One region of the Lysinibacillus sp. FSL R5-0849 genome, then DNA from elsewhere that is predicted to be linked to it. Evidence: riboswitches for the same ligand, from Rfam matches in the RefSeq annotation. Region 1 holds a riboswitch; the other holds the start of a gene.
The links. Region 1 has a riboswitch for S-adenosylmethionine ahead of MKY80_RS21790 (cyclase family protein). Riboswitches for the same ligand answer to the same signal wherever they lie in the genome.
Positions count from the first base shown of each region.

Region 2: linked by a shared signal. The riboswitch ahead of MKY80_RS02195 (MetQ/NlpA family ABC transporter substrate-binding protein) and the one ahead of MKY80_RS21790 (cyclase family protein) in region 1 are both predicted to bind S-adenosylmethionine.

Region 1 covers NZ_CP152004.1:4,393,437-4,401,684, forward strand. Annotated here, with positions in the region: gene MKY80_RS21770 (MFS transporter) at 1-271, shown strand, start outside; gene MKY80_RS21775 (ABC transporter substrate-binding protein) at 431-1,381, shown strand; gene MKY80_RS21780 (helix-turn-helix domain-containing protein) at 1,460-3,031, shown strand; gene MKY80_RS21785 (hypothetical protein) at 3,181-3,582, shown strand; SAM riboswitch class I at 3,681-3,787, shown strand; gene MKY80_RS21790 (cyclase family protein) at 3,876-4,613, shown strand; gene MKY80_RS21795 (DedA family protein) at 4,643-5,239, opposite strand; gene MKY80_RS21800 (Cof-type HAD-IIB family hydrolase) at 5,313-6,086, opposite strand; gene MKY80_RS21805 (DUF2225 domain-containing protein) at 6,412-7,095, shown strand; gene MKY80_RS21810 (hypothetical protein) at 7,118-7,471, shown strand; gene MKY80_RS21815 (erythromycin esterase family protein) at 7,615-8,248, shown strand, end outside.
Region 2 covers NZ_CP152004.1:451,021-459,268, forward strand. Annotated here, with positions in the region: gene MKY80_RS02160 (glycine C-acetyltransferase) at 1-335, shown strand, start outside; gene MKY80_RS02165 (hypothetical protein) at 329-583, opposite strand; gene MKY80_RS02170 (CoA transferase) at 597-1,793, opposite strand; gene MKY80_RS02175 (alpha-hydroxy acid oxidase) at 1,790-2,950, opposite strand; gene MKY80_RS02180 (enoyl-CoA hydratase-related protein) at 2,965-3,744, opposite strand; gene MKY80_RS02185 (methionine ABC transporter permease) at 3,758-4,420, opposite strand; gene MKY80_RS02190 (ATP-binding cassette domain-containing protein) at 4,413-5,438, opposite strand; gene MKY80_RS02195 (MetQ/NlpA family ABC transporter substrate-binding protein) at 5,533-6,363, opposite strand; SAM riboswitch class I at 6,452-6,557, opposite strand; gene MKY80_RS02200 (PPC domain-containing DNA-binding protein) at 6,680-7,183, shown strand; gene MKY80_RS02205 (pyridoxal phosphate-dependent aminotransferase) at 7,231-8,248, opposite strand, start outside.

The DNA.
Region 1 (8,248 bases):
GACAATGGGGTTATTTATGTTCATGAATGTCCCAGGATTGCAATTATATGCAGTTCTCCTGTCCGAAAAATATGTGCCATCTGCCATTTCGATGGCTTCAGCATTAAATATTTCTGCTTTTAACGTAGGCATCTTTTTAGGTTCCTATATTGGAGGCGTAATTATTCGTCATCAATCATTAGCACACACGCCTGTTTATGGATTCTTTATGGTTATGCTTGCAGCGGTCGTTACACTCTTATGGCTACTTTTTGATAAAAAGAAACAATAGTGCTCTAAACTTCATTTTGTATAAAAAAGATGTAGAAAATATGTATTGTTTGTTTTTATGTTGTATCCTATAATTTATTTGAATCAAACGAGAATGATTATCATTCTAAATTAAGATAACATTCAATCTGTTTTAGTAAATTTATAGGAGTGAATTGCCATGCGTATCAGTCGATATTTTACATTTGTACTTTTCCTTGTACTGATGTTCGTTTTAAGTGCCTGTGGTTCAAATGAAGCACAAACAAATTCCGAGAGTGAGAATCCAACAAAAGAAGATACACGAGTTGTAGAGGATGGGTTTGGTGAAGTAACAATTCCAACAAATCCACAGCGAGTAGCAGCCATCTATATGGAAGATTATTTAACTGCCTTGGATGTCAAACCCGTTGTGCAATGGTATCACCCATCCTGGGGTAAACAAGATTATTTAGGTTTAGACGTACCTGAGTTTGACGTTACAGGTAGTATGGAAACGTTACTTCAAGCTAAGCCAGATTTAATCATTGTAGATGGTGCGGCAGATAAGGCAAAGTATGAAGAATATTCTAAGATTGCGCCTACTTATCGCTTAAAAGAAGAAATACTACAAGATCCACGTGAGATTGTGAAAACGATAGCTGATGTTTTAAATATCCCTGAGAAAGCAAATGAAATCGTTGATAAATATGAGGAACGTGTTACTAATTTAAAAGCTAAGTTAGATGAATCAGTTGGTGACGAAACTGTTGCCGTTGTTCGTTTAAATGTTGCCGATAAAACATTGGCATTATTCGGAATGAAGAATCGTTACACAGGCTACATTTATACGGAAGCTGGTTTAACTCCACATCCATTAGCTCGTGATATGACAGAGTTCCAAGAGGTCTTGTCTGAAGAAGCTATTCCAGAATTAGATGCTGATCATATTATACTCTTCCCTTCAAATGGCACTTGGGAAACTGAAGAAAATCAAGAGGCGATTAAATGGTTAGATAGTACACTTTGGAAAGCAGTTCCTGCTGTAAAAAATGGACAAGTTTATATTGCCGATCGAACTTATTGGCAGTCTGGTGCCATTACTGCAAACCTACGAAAATATGATGATCTTGAGAAATGGTTCGTGAAATAATTTACAAAAGAAAGCTCTTTAGGGGGCTTTCTTTCTGTTGTTTTCCAAATTTAAACTTTACTTAGGAGTGCGTGGACAATGGGTAATTTAACACAAATCTATCATTTACAAACTATTTCATATACTATTCTGTCAGTGAATATGCAGTCATATAGCCATACATACTTTTCGCTTTTCATCCTTATTAGTGGAAACGGAACACTTAAGACAAATCATGAAACTATCCACCTTATGAAAGAAAAATGTGTGATTATTCCACCTAATAGCCATGTCGAAATTCACACTGCCGATGAGCCTCTCTGCCTGTACCAATTGACATTTAACACGATCTATCTTAGTGAATCCCATGCTCCTACTAGTCTCTTTACAAGTGTTAGAGAACTACGTCTCCTTCCTTTCTCTCAATGCAATAAACTATTAGAAGCTATTTATCGGTGTCGTCAAGCAAAGGATGAACACACTATTTTTGAGCAGCATGTTCGTTTTCAAGAATTGATGCTATTTATTTTTGAACAAAACCAACCGAAGCCTATACTACAAAATGATCGTCAATCTGTAGAGCAATCTATTCAATATTTGCACAAATACTTTGGAAGGGATTGGACTGTTGAACAGTTAGCAGAACTAGCAGAAGTTCCAAGATGGAGTTACTCTCGTATTTTTAAAGATATTACGGGGCAGATTCCTCTTCATTATTTAAATAGTATACGTATTGAAAAGGCCAAACAGTTATTAATGACAACTAATGATCGTGTCTTTGAAATTAGTCAGTCCATTGGCTTTAATAACGAATATTATTTTAATCGTCGTTTTAAAGAGCATGTAGGTATTTCCCCAGGGCAATATCGACGAAGTCAGAGCAATAATGTACGTGTATTTGCACCGTTCTTAGAGGACTTCTTTGTAGCTTTAGGGATTACACCCATTGCTCAATTCAGTCATTCCAAATGGGGAAAACAAGACTATTTAGGTTTGCAGGATGTTCCCGATATCGATGTACAGTTTGGAGAAGTGGATCGTCTCTTTCACTATAAACCAACTTTAATTATGTTAGATGCTGGTATAGAGCGTTGGGAAACTTGTCTTCATTTAAATAAGCTGGCCCCAATCTGTCACCTCAACCACCCTGGGGAGGACTGGCAATCGACTCTCTTTAAAATTGCTGATTTAACAGGGAAAACCTCTATGATGCAAGACATTATCATGGAATATGAGGATAAGGTACAGAAGGCTCGACGAATTCTCGGTAAATCCGTTTATGGGCAAAGTGTTGCATTTCTTCGCATTTCGTCCATTGGCATTACACTGTATGCTGGCCCTGAATGCGGCTATACAGGGCCAATCCTATATCGTGACTTGGGCTTAACGCCTCATCCATTAGTATGGAAAATACCGCTTAACCAGCGTAAAGCTCATCTGACATCAGATCAACTGCTACAGCTAGACGCTGATCATTTGTTTATCACCTTCGACAAGCAACACTCCATTTATGAGCATGAAGAGCGTACTATTTTAAAATCTTCTATGTGGAAAAACCTAAGAGCAGTTAAGAGCAGCTGTGTTTATGAGGTGGATTTTTTAACGTGGATGAATTATGGAATCCTATCACATAGCAAAAAAATAGATGATGTATTAAATGTTCTTGGCTAAAGAACGTAAAGGAAGCTGCCATGGCTTCCTTTTTTGTTTATGTAGCATATTATGTTTTACACTCCTGTACAGGACTATCTTTATCCAAACACCTAAAAAGATCATGATACATAAGATAAGATATCAGCTTTTGGATAGGAGGAATTGAATTGTATTATAATCCTTATCCGTATTTTGTTCACCCCTACCATTACCCAATACCATCGACAGCCCATCACCTTGCAGCTAGACCCTTTTCTCAACATTTAGCAATGCCGACCAGTAATAGTGCCTTTCCCCCTGTTGATACACAAAAATTAATATCTTCAGCTACGCGGATAAAGGCGATTATGCAGCAAGCACAATTACTTACGGATAAAATTGATAGCTCTCAACAATTTGCCCATGATTTAAAAAATGCTGCACAACTTTCAAATAAAACAGATGTCGAAAAATTGATTACATCCACAGGCATCACTACAAAATTCGAAACCAACTATACACCAGATAATTTTAGAATACAGCTTATGGATAGTGGTTGCTGTAGAGTAACGTTAATTTTGAATTGGTAAATAAAAATCTTAACCCTGTAATCCTATAAAAGTTGTAAACTATAAAAATATATGCTAAAGTATTTGTACTATTATTTCTGAAAATTCTTATATTCTATTTCTTATCAAGAGAGACGGAGGGATCGGCCCGATGAAGTCTCAGCAACCAGCTCAATCAGTATGGTGCTAATTCCTTTTGGCAAAATCTAAGCCTGAAAGATGAGAAGACGAACTACCCACGTATGATTCAGGGAGTCCTCTTCTATAGAGGACTCTTTTTTATTTACCATTACTTTTAGAAAGCAGGAAATTAAATGTCTAACGAACTTTTAGAAGCATTGCACTTACTAAAATCAAAACAATGGGTCGATTTGACACATACCTTCGGCCCACATTCACCTCATTTTTTTATGTTTGAAGATGCTAAATTTGAAACATTATTCTCGCATGATGACGGTTTTTTCGCACAGCAGTTTACTTTTCCCGGACAATATGGAACACATATTGACCCACCTATTCACTTTGTAAGAGATACTCGTTTTCTAGATGAACTAGAGCTAAAGGAGCTCGTTCTCCCGCTTATCGTTATTGATAAATCACAAGAGGCTACTAGTAATCATGACTTTACGCTCAGTGTCCAAGATATTCTAGAATTCGAGGCACAACATGGACAAATAGAAGAAGGTACTTTTGTGGCACTGCGAACAGATTGGAGTAAGCGTTGGCCCGATAAAGAAGCATTCAATAATAAAGATGTGGATGGCCATAATCATCTTCCAGGCTGGGGCTTGGAGGCATTACAATTTTTATTCAAGGAACGTAAAGTAAGTGCAATCGGTCATGAAACTTTTGATACCGATTCTGCTACTGATTTTCGTCAAAGCGGCAAATTGGATGGAGAATATTTTGTCCTTGATCAAGACACCTATCAAATTGAGCTTATGACTAATTTGGACAAGCTTCCTCCAAAAGGGGCTATTATTTTTAATATTGTACCTAAGCCTGAAAAAGCATCTGGATTCCCTGTTCGATCATTTGCCATTTTGCCATAATAAAAAGTCGGTACGAATCATACCGACTTTTACTTTTGTACGTTTCTTTTTTTCAATAAATAATAAACGATTAACATGACAAGGACAAACAGTAAGATGACATAAATACTGTAATGGGACAAATAGTAACCGACGAATCGCCACTTCTCCCCTAATACTTTTCCTAATGTTATAAATGTGAACGTCCAAATAAATGCTCCTGTATAAGCAAAGAATGCGAATTTCTTATAGGGATAATTATTAATAGCCGCAATATAAGCTGTCAGATGGCGTACACCTGGAATAAAATAGCCCACTATTAATAAAAAAGGACCTACTTTCGTAAACATTTTTTTAGTAAAATCAATTTTTTGCTCAGTTATATGAAATTTTGGCCCATATTTCTGCAAGAGCGGTAAGCCAAATCGGTGGCCGATATAGTAGCTTAAAGTAATACCTCCCATGGCGCCAATCAGGGCGCTTACTAACGCTGGGATATGTTCAAGACTTTCTCGATAAACACTATAGCCTACATAAGTTAAAAATACTTCATCAGGAAGTGGCAACCCAACAATGCCTCCAATTAGGATTACAATGATGCCAAAATACCCGTAATGTTCAATTAGAGATTGCACATGCTGCGCCATTTTCCGACCACCTAACACCTTTTCTATACAGTCATAACCGTATCCCTAAAAAATTGCTCAAGCAAATATGTCGTTAAATAATGTGAAGCTGACGTAAAGCAAAATCTATGCCACCTTCAATGGATTTCTTTGTAACAAAATCTGCAGCATTTTTTAGAGCTTGGCTCCCATTTCCCATGGCAACCCCGAGGCCAACCTGCTCTAGCATATCTATATCATTCTCTCCATCTCCAAAAGCTATTGCATCCTTAGAATTAATCTCAAAATAATCCAGTACAGCCTTCACAGCTATCGACTTGGACACATCCTGCTGTAAGACATTCACAATATAAGGATGCCATCGTTGCCGTAATATATTCGAAAATTGACAAGCTAATCTTTTTTCAGCCTGCTCATCTGCATAAAGACACATAAGAAAAACCTCTTCTTCTATAATGCTGTCATTTCTAACGGGAAAATCACGTAAAGACAATGTCTCTTGCATCGCGCTTAAGGCTAACGGATTTTGAATAGCATTCATCGTAAGTTGTTCTGTAAAAAATGTTAAGGAATGCTGTTGTTGCTGTGCAAAAGCTTGAACATTTTGAACAATGCCCTTATCAATCGGAATTTTATGTATGACAACATCCTTGTGCTTCACATATGCTCCATTTGCCGTAATAAAGGTTTCAATTCCCAAACTTTTCAGCTCTTCACACATGGACAATGGCCTTCCTGTCGCAGCCACTAGATGAATCCCTTTATCCTGTAGTAGGTGAATGGCCTGCCTTGTACTTTCTTCCACAGCGCCATCCTCATAATTGACCAGAGTACCATCCACATCAAAAAACACTATTTTAAATGTCATTTACTTCATCCTCTCGCACATAACTTTTGAACTATACAATTCAAATTGTCTATGAAATAAATTGTATATAATTCGACAAAATTCGCTCGAACTATATAACTTACTTTAAGTACACCGATAAATACTATTACAAGCTTATTTCTAATGATATTTAACTAAAAATGTAAGAATTATTTTTAATTTAATAATTCTAAAGGAGTATACCAAAGAACACAGAATTGTTAAAATGATAGATAATGAATTAAATACATTGAACGATTATCGATTGCGTTTAAATAGAACAAAAGAAATACTAATTCTAGAGCATGCAAAGGAGTTGATTCTTATGGCATTTAACATCTACTACTATGAAAGTAGCGTAGATTGTAAATTTTGCAAAAAGCATTTTACAACGTATAAAGTACGCCCAAATCGATATAAAATTATCGAGGAACAAACAGATTTCATGCCCGTCTATGATGGCCTAAACCCTTTGCTGTATGAAGTTGCTGTGTGCCCACATTGTGGCTTTGCTTTCCATAAATCCATGACGCGGACATACGGACCTTTCATGCAGCTCATAGATGAACTATACATTAAAGAGCTACAGAAACCTATGAATATCTGTCAGGAACGTACAATCGATGATGCCATTATAAGCTTTAAGCTGGCCTATCTAGTATCTCGCGCATCAATGGAAGAATCGCTTTTGATGGCAAATTTCGCATTAAAAATTGCCTGGTTATATCGTTTGAAAAACGACGAAGAATCTGAAAAACGCTACCTTTTTGCCGCTAGAGATTTTTACAGTAAATCATTTGCATCTAACCAGGAAGGTGGAGAGCGAATTCAATTTTTACATGCCGAGCTAAGCCTCCGACTTGGTGATATGACAGAAGCTAAAAAAGGATTTTCTAGATTAATTGCCGATAAGAATGTCTCGCCAAAATATCGAAAGCTAGCACGCAATCGTTGGGAAAATTATAAATATGATGAACAACCTATAACCGTTAAAGAAAGTATGAATTGATGTGACGAGGAGAGGACTAGTTATGTTGCTATTTCAAAAAAAGATAGATGTGAGAGAAGAGGATATTTTTTCAGAACTGCATCATTTTTTATTAAGAAAAAATAATCGTTATTTAACAAATGAAGAGGTTGTGACGTTGACAGGTGTCTCGTCTGAGCTGCTGTATAAATGGGTTAAAGCCGGAAAGTTAAAAAATTCGATTTTCCCAAATTTAGGCGCACCTTGTGAAAGATGTGGACAAATTACTCAAGCGAAAATTTGCGTGAGCTGCTCCTCCTCTATTATTGGTACCTTAAATCAAGAGGAAAAGGATCGGGCATGGTTTAACCAAATTCAACGAAATCACGTTAGAGCTAGTACGTATCATTATAAATAGCTATTGGCATCTCCATTTAAATGGAGATGCTTTCTTTTTTAACAATCAATTCAAATTTAAACAAAATTTAAACAAACTCCTCCTATGCTTTAAACTTTGCCCCTTATACTTAGGATCAACATAAAGAAAAGGGCTGATTTTCAATGAAACATTATAGAAAACGGAAAGCTTTATTAAGTACAGCACTGACAAGTTTAATCGTATTCAGTGGCATAACTAGTGCTTCAGCAGCTGACCCTGCGATAAAAGAGCAGGAAAAATACGGAGCGGTTCAACAGGCTAGGACTACTACTGAAACATTAGAGGATTGGAAAAAATGGGTGAATGATCATGCTTACAGCTTGACTTCCATTCAGCCGGAACCAGCTAGTTCTCAGAAAATCCCTTCTAATAAATTTGAGGACCTAGCAATGCTAAAGCCATTATTACATGATAAACGAATTGTCTTTTTAGGTGAAAGCTCTCATGGGGTCGCACAGTTTAATCTCGCTAAAACTCGTTTAATACAATTTTTACATCAAGAAATGGGTTACAATGTTTTAGCCTTCGAAAGTGGTCTGGGCGATGTCATGAATGCCCAAGGAAAAATTGATAAACAAGCTGCACTACAAACGATGAAGGATGCTATTTTTGGAGTATGGTGGACAAAAGAAACATTGCCTCTTTTTGAATACGCAAAAACAACTCAAGCTACAGAAAAACCTCTTGTTCTAGCAGGCTTTGATATTCAACAGCAAGGGGCATTTACGAATGGGAATTGGTTGCAAAATCCTCAAT
Region 2 (8,248 bases), 730 kb from region 1:
CTGTACAAATGCTAATTGATTCTACAGAGCTTCACGATAAACTGTGGGATAATGGTAACTATTTAAAAGCGGGATTAGCGAAGCTTGGCTTTAATATTGGTGAATCAGAAACACCAATTACTCCTTGTATTATTGGAGATGAAAAGCTGACACAAGAATTTTCAAAACGCTTATTTGAAGAAGGCGTTTATGCAAAATCAATCGTATTCCCAACCGTTCCTAAAGGCACAGGTCGCGTTCGTAATATGCCAACAGCAGCTCATACAAAAGAAATGCTTGATGATGCGTTAGCCATTTACGAGAAAGTTGGTCGTGAATTAGGTGTAATTCAATAATACGAAAAGGCTACCTCCGTTGTGGAAGTAGCCTTTTTGCTTACAATGAAAACGGGTGCTTCTTTCCAATCAAATTCTATGAAGTGACGGATAGCGCGAGCAGAGTGACGGATAGCGCGAGCAAAGTGGCGGATAGCCAGAGTAAAGTGACGGATAGCCAGAGCAGAGTGACGGATAGCGCGGCAAAGTGGCGGATAGCCTAAGGAAAGTGACGGGTAGCCCGCCCAAAGTGATCGATAGCTCGTCAAAATAAAGGGCTTCTTATTTTGAGCGTATTACATTCGCTTTTTTTAGCTGCTGGACTTCATGATCAGTGATGTTTAATGCCTGCAAAATTTCTTCATTATGCTGTCCTAAAGTTGGCGCTGCACTAGTTAATTGACCCGGCGTGTGTGAGAATTTTGCTGGGAAACCTAGTGTTCTCATGGGCCCAGCAGTTGGATGGTCATAGGACAAGACCATGCCACGCTCTAAAATATGGGGATCATTTAAGGTTTGGTCATAGGAATAGATAGGGCTGGAAGGTACGCCGTGTTCATCTAAAAGCTCCAGCCAGTAGGTTGCTGGATGTTTCGCTAATTCACTTTCAATTTCTGCCTCTAACGCCTTTACATGCTGAGCACGTGAATAGTTAGTAATAAAGAGGGGATTGTCTAACCAATCAGGTCGTTTGACAACTTTTGTCGCAAAAATTTCCCATAGCTTTTGATTGCCAGCACCTATTAAAATATAGTCATCCTGTGTTTTAAAGCCTTGATACGGTGCGGAAACTCGATGGGCAGTTCCTGTTCGCTCGGGTAATTCGCCCTGACCAAAGTAGGCAGCGGCCTCCCAAACAGTCCAAGCAAGCCCAGACTCTACTAAAGAAACATCGATATATTGCCCCTCACCACTGCGCAGCTTATAAATATAGGCCATTAAAATAGATTGTAAGGCCGTTTGGGCAGCGGCAATATCATTGACTGCAAAGCCAACTTTTACAGGTCGGCCCTGTGGTTCACCAGTCATATGCATTAAGCCACTTAGACCCTGTGCCATAATATCATAGCCACCTTTCTGGCTATAAGGACCCGTTTGTCCATAGCCAGAAATAGAGCAGTAAATGAGTCCAGGATTAAGGGTTTTTAAAGTATCATAATCAATCCCTAGCTTTTTCGTAACACCTGGTCTATAGTTTTCCACAAGCACATCAACAGATTGGATAAGCTCTTTGAATAAAGCCAAGCCCTCTGGCGTTTTTAAATTTAGACATACACCCTTTTTATTGCGATTAACCATCATATACATATGACTTTCTTCATGAATGAACGGGCCCATTGCTCGGGTGTCGTCTCCATTTGGATATTTCTCGATTTTAATAACTTCTGCGCCCATATCCGCTAAGACCATTGTGCAATAAGGGCCCGCTAATACTTGTGATAAATCAACAACTTTTAATCCCTCTAATGCCTGTTTCATTTAACCTCAGTCCCATCATTTTTGACTAATGTAATCGTACGTAACCCTTCAACGGAGGTTGTCCCTGCTAGTGCAATGGAAACCTTTAATTCATCATAGATATTTGTCATTACTTTTTCGGCACCTTGTTGTCCCTCAAGGGCTAGGCCATAGACGAAGGGACGCCCAATTGCTACAGCATCTGCTCCTAAAGCAAGTGCTTTTAAGGCATCCATCCCGCGATATACACCACTATCTAAAATAATAGGGATTTGTCCATTGACAGCACTCACGATGGGGGGAAGGGCATCAAGTGAACCAATAACACCATCTAATTGTCGGCCGCCATGGTTCGATACGATAATACCGTCAATCCCATTTTCAAGGGCTAGCTTTGCATCTTCAGGATGTAAAATTCCCTTTAGTAATATAGGAAGATTTGTACGCCGTTTTAATTCACGAACATGTTCCCAATTGAGTGTAGGGTGGAAGACATTTTGCAAGACGCCTTGTACATACGATTCAAATGAATCATTAGGCAAAGAAGCCATAAAGACAGGATCATTTATGTAATTTCCTTTTGCGTAGCCTAGCTTTAATGGTGAAAATTGATTGCGTACATCTTCTTCTCGCCATCCAAGCATTACTGTATCGACTGTTAAAACAATAGCTTCAAAGCCTGCTGACTCTGCTCGTGCGGCCATACTAAATGCAATTTCTTCATTTGTAGACCAATACAATTGAAACCATTTTGTTGCTGAAGGGGCAGCTTCGGCAACATCTTCGAGTGCATAGGTGGAGACTGTGCTTTGAATATATGGCATATTTAATTGCTGGGCAGCGCGTACAGCGGCAAGTTCACCTTCCTCGTGAACCATTCCGTTCATGCCGACAGGGGCAAAGAGCAATGGCGTTGGGTATGTTTTCCCGAACAAATTAATGGTTGTATGAACGTTTGAAACATCATTTAAGAAGCGGGGAACAATGGAGTATTTTTCAAAAGCTGAACGATTATTACGTAATGTTTGTTCACCGCCAGCACCTGAGCGAATGTAGCCGAATGGCCCAGCTGGAATTTTTTCCGCTACTGCTTTTTCTAAATCAGCAAAGCAAATGGGGAAGGGGGCTTGGGCAGTGATATTTTTTAAGAGTAGGTCACCATCAGTTGTATTTGTCATCGTTACTACCTCACTTATTTATTGAAAATAGGCTTTCTTTTATTTAAAAAAGCTTGAATACCTTCGTTATAATCATCAGAACTAAATGAATCGAGAATCAATTGAGCCAGCTCATCACTCTCTGCATTTTCTCCATCCATTATAGCTTGAATTATTTTTTTACTACCTGCATTGGCAATAGATGATTTACTTAAAAGATGCTCAGCAAATTGCATAGTGGCATTTTCAATTTCCTGCGGCTCATGAAGGGCAGTAATCAAACCAATGCTTTTGCCTTCCTCTGCTGTAAAAATGTTTGCTGTGTATAAAATCTCTTTAGCCTTCGCGACACCAACAATATTAATAAGACGTTTAGTGCTTTCAAGATTATAGACAATCCCAATGTTGGCAGCGGTAATGCCAAGCTTACTCTTTGGTGTCGCCAATCTAAAGTCACAAGCATTGGCTAACTCTAAGCCGCCGCCAATCGCTAAGCCCTGAATCATGGCAATCGTAGGATGTGGGAATTTATAGAGGGCATCAATAGCCTTTAAAGCTAGATCATTATAGGCTTTAGCATTATCCGCAGCATAACGAATATCTAAAAACTCACTAATATCAGCACCTGAGGAAAAGGCGACTTCATTGACACCGCGCACAATTAATAGCTTGATAGACATATCTGTACGTAACTGTTCTAGCTCGTCTATGATCGCTTGGAACATTGCCCTCGATAAAGAATTTCGTTTGTCAGGACGGTTTAACACTAGCGTTGCGATATAGCCGTTTTTTTCTACATAAATCTCAGTTGACATGGATATCCTCCTCCTAGTCTTTCTTCAATTTGGCTGAAATGCGGTTACCTATGGATTGTATGCTTTGTACAAGGATGATTAAAATAAACACCGTTGCATACATGACATCTACCTCATAGCGTAAATGACCATAACGGTAAGCTAGGTCACCTAATCCACCAGCACCAACCATTCCCGCCATTGCTGTTGCGCCAATCAATCCAATTGTAGCGATTGTTAAGCCTAAAATAATGGATGGGCGTGCTTCGCGTAATAATACATGCCAAATGATATGGCGACGTTTAATACCCATAGCTGTGTAGGCTTCGACAACGCCCGAATCAACTTCTAAAAGCGCTGACTCCATCAGTCGTGCAATATAAGGAGCCGTATAAACTACAAGCGGAACAATAACGCCTTTAACGCCAATCGTTGTACCGACGATAACCTTTGTAAAAGGTAAAATGAAGAATAGTAAGATGATGAATGGCACTGAACGGATAATATTGATGACTAGATTAAAAAATTGATAGAAAAATTTATTTTCAAAGGATTGACCAGGTCGTGTTAAAACAATTAAAAGGCCTAAAGGTATTCCAATTAAAATCGAAAAGAATAATGAAATTCCGACCATTTGAAATGTTTCGATAATTGCTTTGCCAATAACCTCTGACCAATCATTAAAGAAATTATTCATGGATCTCTCCTCCTAACTCTTCCACAGTAACGCCATTCTCTGCAAAATAGGTTAGCGCCTTTTGAACAATGTTGGGCTCTCCGTTTAAATGCACCACAATATTACCAACAATGCCGTTTTTTAATTCAATAATATTGGCTGTTAAAATGTTTGGTTGTACATCATATACTTTGCTCACTTCAGCTAATAATGGCTTACCAGTACTTTCTCCAAGAAATGTTAAACGAATGACGCTACCTGAAACATTTAACTGCTCAATAAGAGAAGGAGTTAAGTTACGTTGTGAAATAGTACTTAAGAACTTTCTTGTAGTAGGGTGTTGTGGTTTTGCAAAGAGCTCAATAGCCGTACCAAATTCAACTACTTTCCCTGCCTCTAGAACAGATACCTCATCACAAATTTTCTGAATGACATTCATTTCATGTGTAATCAGTAGGATTGTAATTCCTAATTCACGATTAATTTTTAACAATAGTTCAAGAATAGCCTCTGTAGTCTCAGGATCAAGCGCACTTGTTGCTTCATCACTAAGTAAAATTTCTGGCTCTTGCGCTAGAGCGCGTGCAATTGCGACACGTTGCTTTTGTCCACCTGAAAGCTGATTAGGGTAGCTATCTAGCTTTTCTGTTAAACCTACAATTTCGGCATATTTAGCCACACGATTTTTGACTTCTGTTTCGTTATAACCAAGTAGCTTTAAGGGAACTGCAATATTGTTATAAACAGTTGCTGTCTTTAAGAGATTAAAATGTTGAAAAATCATACCAATCTTTTGTCGTGTTTGACGTAAGTCATGAAGTGAAAGGGTAGTAATATCCACATTGTCAATCAAGACTTTGCCTGCTGAAGGACGCTCTAGTAAATTAACACAACGAATCAGCGTACTTTTACCGGCACCACTATACCCAATTACACCATGAATTTGCCCTTTTTTTACATGAAGATTGATTCCATCCACAGCCTTAATACTGCCTTTTTTTGTCTTATATTCTTTTGAAATATTTTGTAATTGAATCATCAGATTGATTGCTCCTTTCTTAACTTCTAAAAAGCAAGAATCTGCGCGGTTTCCATAGTGGAAATTTGGCAGATTCTTTAGCTTATCGCACGTATTACCAGCTAGGGATTACAGAACCTTTGAATTCCTCTTCAATGAATTGGCGCACTTCATCAGATTGATAGGCCTCAATGAACTTTTTAATCGTTGGGTCGTTTTCATTTTCTGCACGAACGACAATGTAGTTCACATATGGAGAGTCAGTAGATTCTAAAAGAATAGAGTCCTCTTGCGGATTAATGCCAGCTTCCAGCGCAAAGTTAGTATTAATAGCAGCTACATCTACTTCACTAAGCTGCTTAGGAATTTGTGCAGCTTCTAATTCTATGAATTTTAAATTCTTTTTGTTTTCTTCCACGTCACGAACAGATGCTGTTAAGTCCGCTCCATCTTTTAATTTAATATAGCCTGCCTCTTGTAAAACAAAGAGAGCACGCGCTCCATTTGTTGGGTCATTCGGTAAGCCAAATGTTGCGCCTTCAGGAACATCATCCAATGATTTATATTTTTCAGAGTAAATACCCATTGGATTTAAAATTGTTTTGCCAACCGGTACTAAATCTGTATCGTGATCTTTATTAAATGTATCCAGGAAAGGCTTATGCTGATAGCTGTTTGCATCAAGATCTCCTTCTGCTAAGGATGTATTTGGTAAAACATAATCAGAAAATGATTTTAGTTCTACTTCTAGACCTTTTTCCTTTGCAACTTTAGCAGCTACCTCTGCAATTTGCTCATGAGGTCCTGAAGTGACACCCACAACAATTTTATTTTCATCGATAGCTTCGCCTTTTCCTTTGCTATCATCTTTAGAGCCACAGCCCGCTAGTGCTGCTACTAATGTAAGACTTGCTAAACCTACTAAAAATTTATTTTTCTTCTTCATGAAAACTACCTCCAAAAATTGTTTTATCGGTTTTTGAAAATAAAAAAAACTCTCTTACAAATTAAGAGAGGCTCATGAAAAAAGTCCTCTCTTATCTATCAAACGAATTTCGTTTGCAGGATTTAGCACCTTCCTTTATAAAAGGAGGTTGCCGAGCTTCATAGGGCCAGTCCCTCAGCTACTCTTGATAAGAGATTCATATTATATTTTTGTATTTCCGATAGAACTAATATAATTTATAGGGTATAGTAAGTCAATAAATATTTTTGAAATTTTTTATATTGTTATAATATTTTGTCGTGAAGGAGGGAGAAGATTGTCCGTAAGAGTTAATTATGGCATAGGTTCATTTGGTAAGGTGATTAGTGCACGTCTTCTCATGGGAACAGACATCATTGAAGGAATTGAGGCACTTTGTGAAGAGAATAAAATTGAATCAGCAACCATTATTAGTTGTATTGGTAGTTTTCAAAAAAGTAGCTTTGTTTATTTAGTACCTGATGAAACTTCCCACATTAAAGTTCGATTTAGTGATGTGGTTGAGAAAGAGGGGCCACTCGAGTTTATCCAAGGTTCAGGAGTTGTTTGTAAGCGTGATGCACAATATGAAACGCATTTCCATGGTTCCATGAGCGATCAATGGGGAGTGGTTTCAGGCGGTCATTTTATAAAGGGCGGAAATATCGTCATAACAGCAGATGTAGTGCTGGCAGAAGTTCAAGGCATTCAGCATATACGTCAGTTGGATGATGAAACAGGTCACGTACAATTTTATCCATTAGAACATGGGTTAGATCTTCCAAGGAAAATTGAAAAATAGTAAGTCCTGTAGCTAGTAAAGCTACAGGACTCCATTTTGTTCCATGTTTAAAATAATTTTAATTGCTCAATTCTATGCATGGCTTCTCGTAACCGTTCCTCGCTTACAAGCAAGCCAATGCGCACATAGCCTTCCCCATATTGACCAAAGCCATTTCCTGCGGCTACCGCAATATCAGCTTTGTCGAGCAAAATATCGGCAAATTGTTCACTAGTAAAACCTAATGGGACAGAGAGCCAGGCAAAGAAGGTGCCCTTTGGTGCCGTTACTTGCCATCCGATTCTATGAGCTTCTTCGATTAGAACATTTCGACGACGCTCATAGGTAGCTCTTAGCTCATCTGCACATTCCTGTGAAGATGTAAGGGCAACAGCTGCTGCTTGTTGAATAGCAGGAAATTGACTACAAAACAAATGATCTTGAATAAGATTAATCGCGGCAATCAAATCAGCATTACCAACAGCAAAGCCTATGCGCCAACCTGCCATATTATAAGTCTTTGATAATGTGTACATTTCGATTCCAACTTCTTTTGCACCATTGGACTGTAAGAAACTAATAGGTTTATTGCCATCAAATCCAATTGCACCATAAGCAAAATCATGTGATACGATGATATTATGCTCTTTAGCAAAACGAATGGTTTCTTCAAAAAATTCAAGTGTAGCTGTACCACCCGTAGGATTATTTGGGTAATTTAAGTAAAGTAACTTTGCTTTCTCCTTAACTTCTTTAGATAGGGCATCATAATCAGGTAAGAAATTATTTTCAGCAAAAAGTGGCATCACTTCAAAATTAACATCACCTAATACAACACCAGATAAGTAGTCTGGATAGCCCGGGTCTGGTAATAGCATAGTATCGCCTGGATTTAACACAGCCAAAGGTAGCTCAACAAGACCAATTTTTGTGCCACCAAGAATCGCTACTTCAGTATCAGGATCAATCTCCACATCATATTCCCGTTTATAAAAGTCGGCAGCCGCTTGACGTAATTCGGCGATACCACGAAAAGGTGAATATTTGTGGTTTTGAGGATTTTCAGCTGCTTCCTGCAATGCTTGA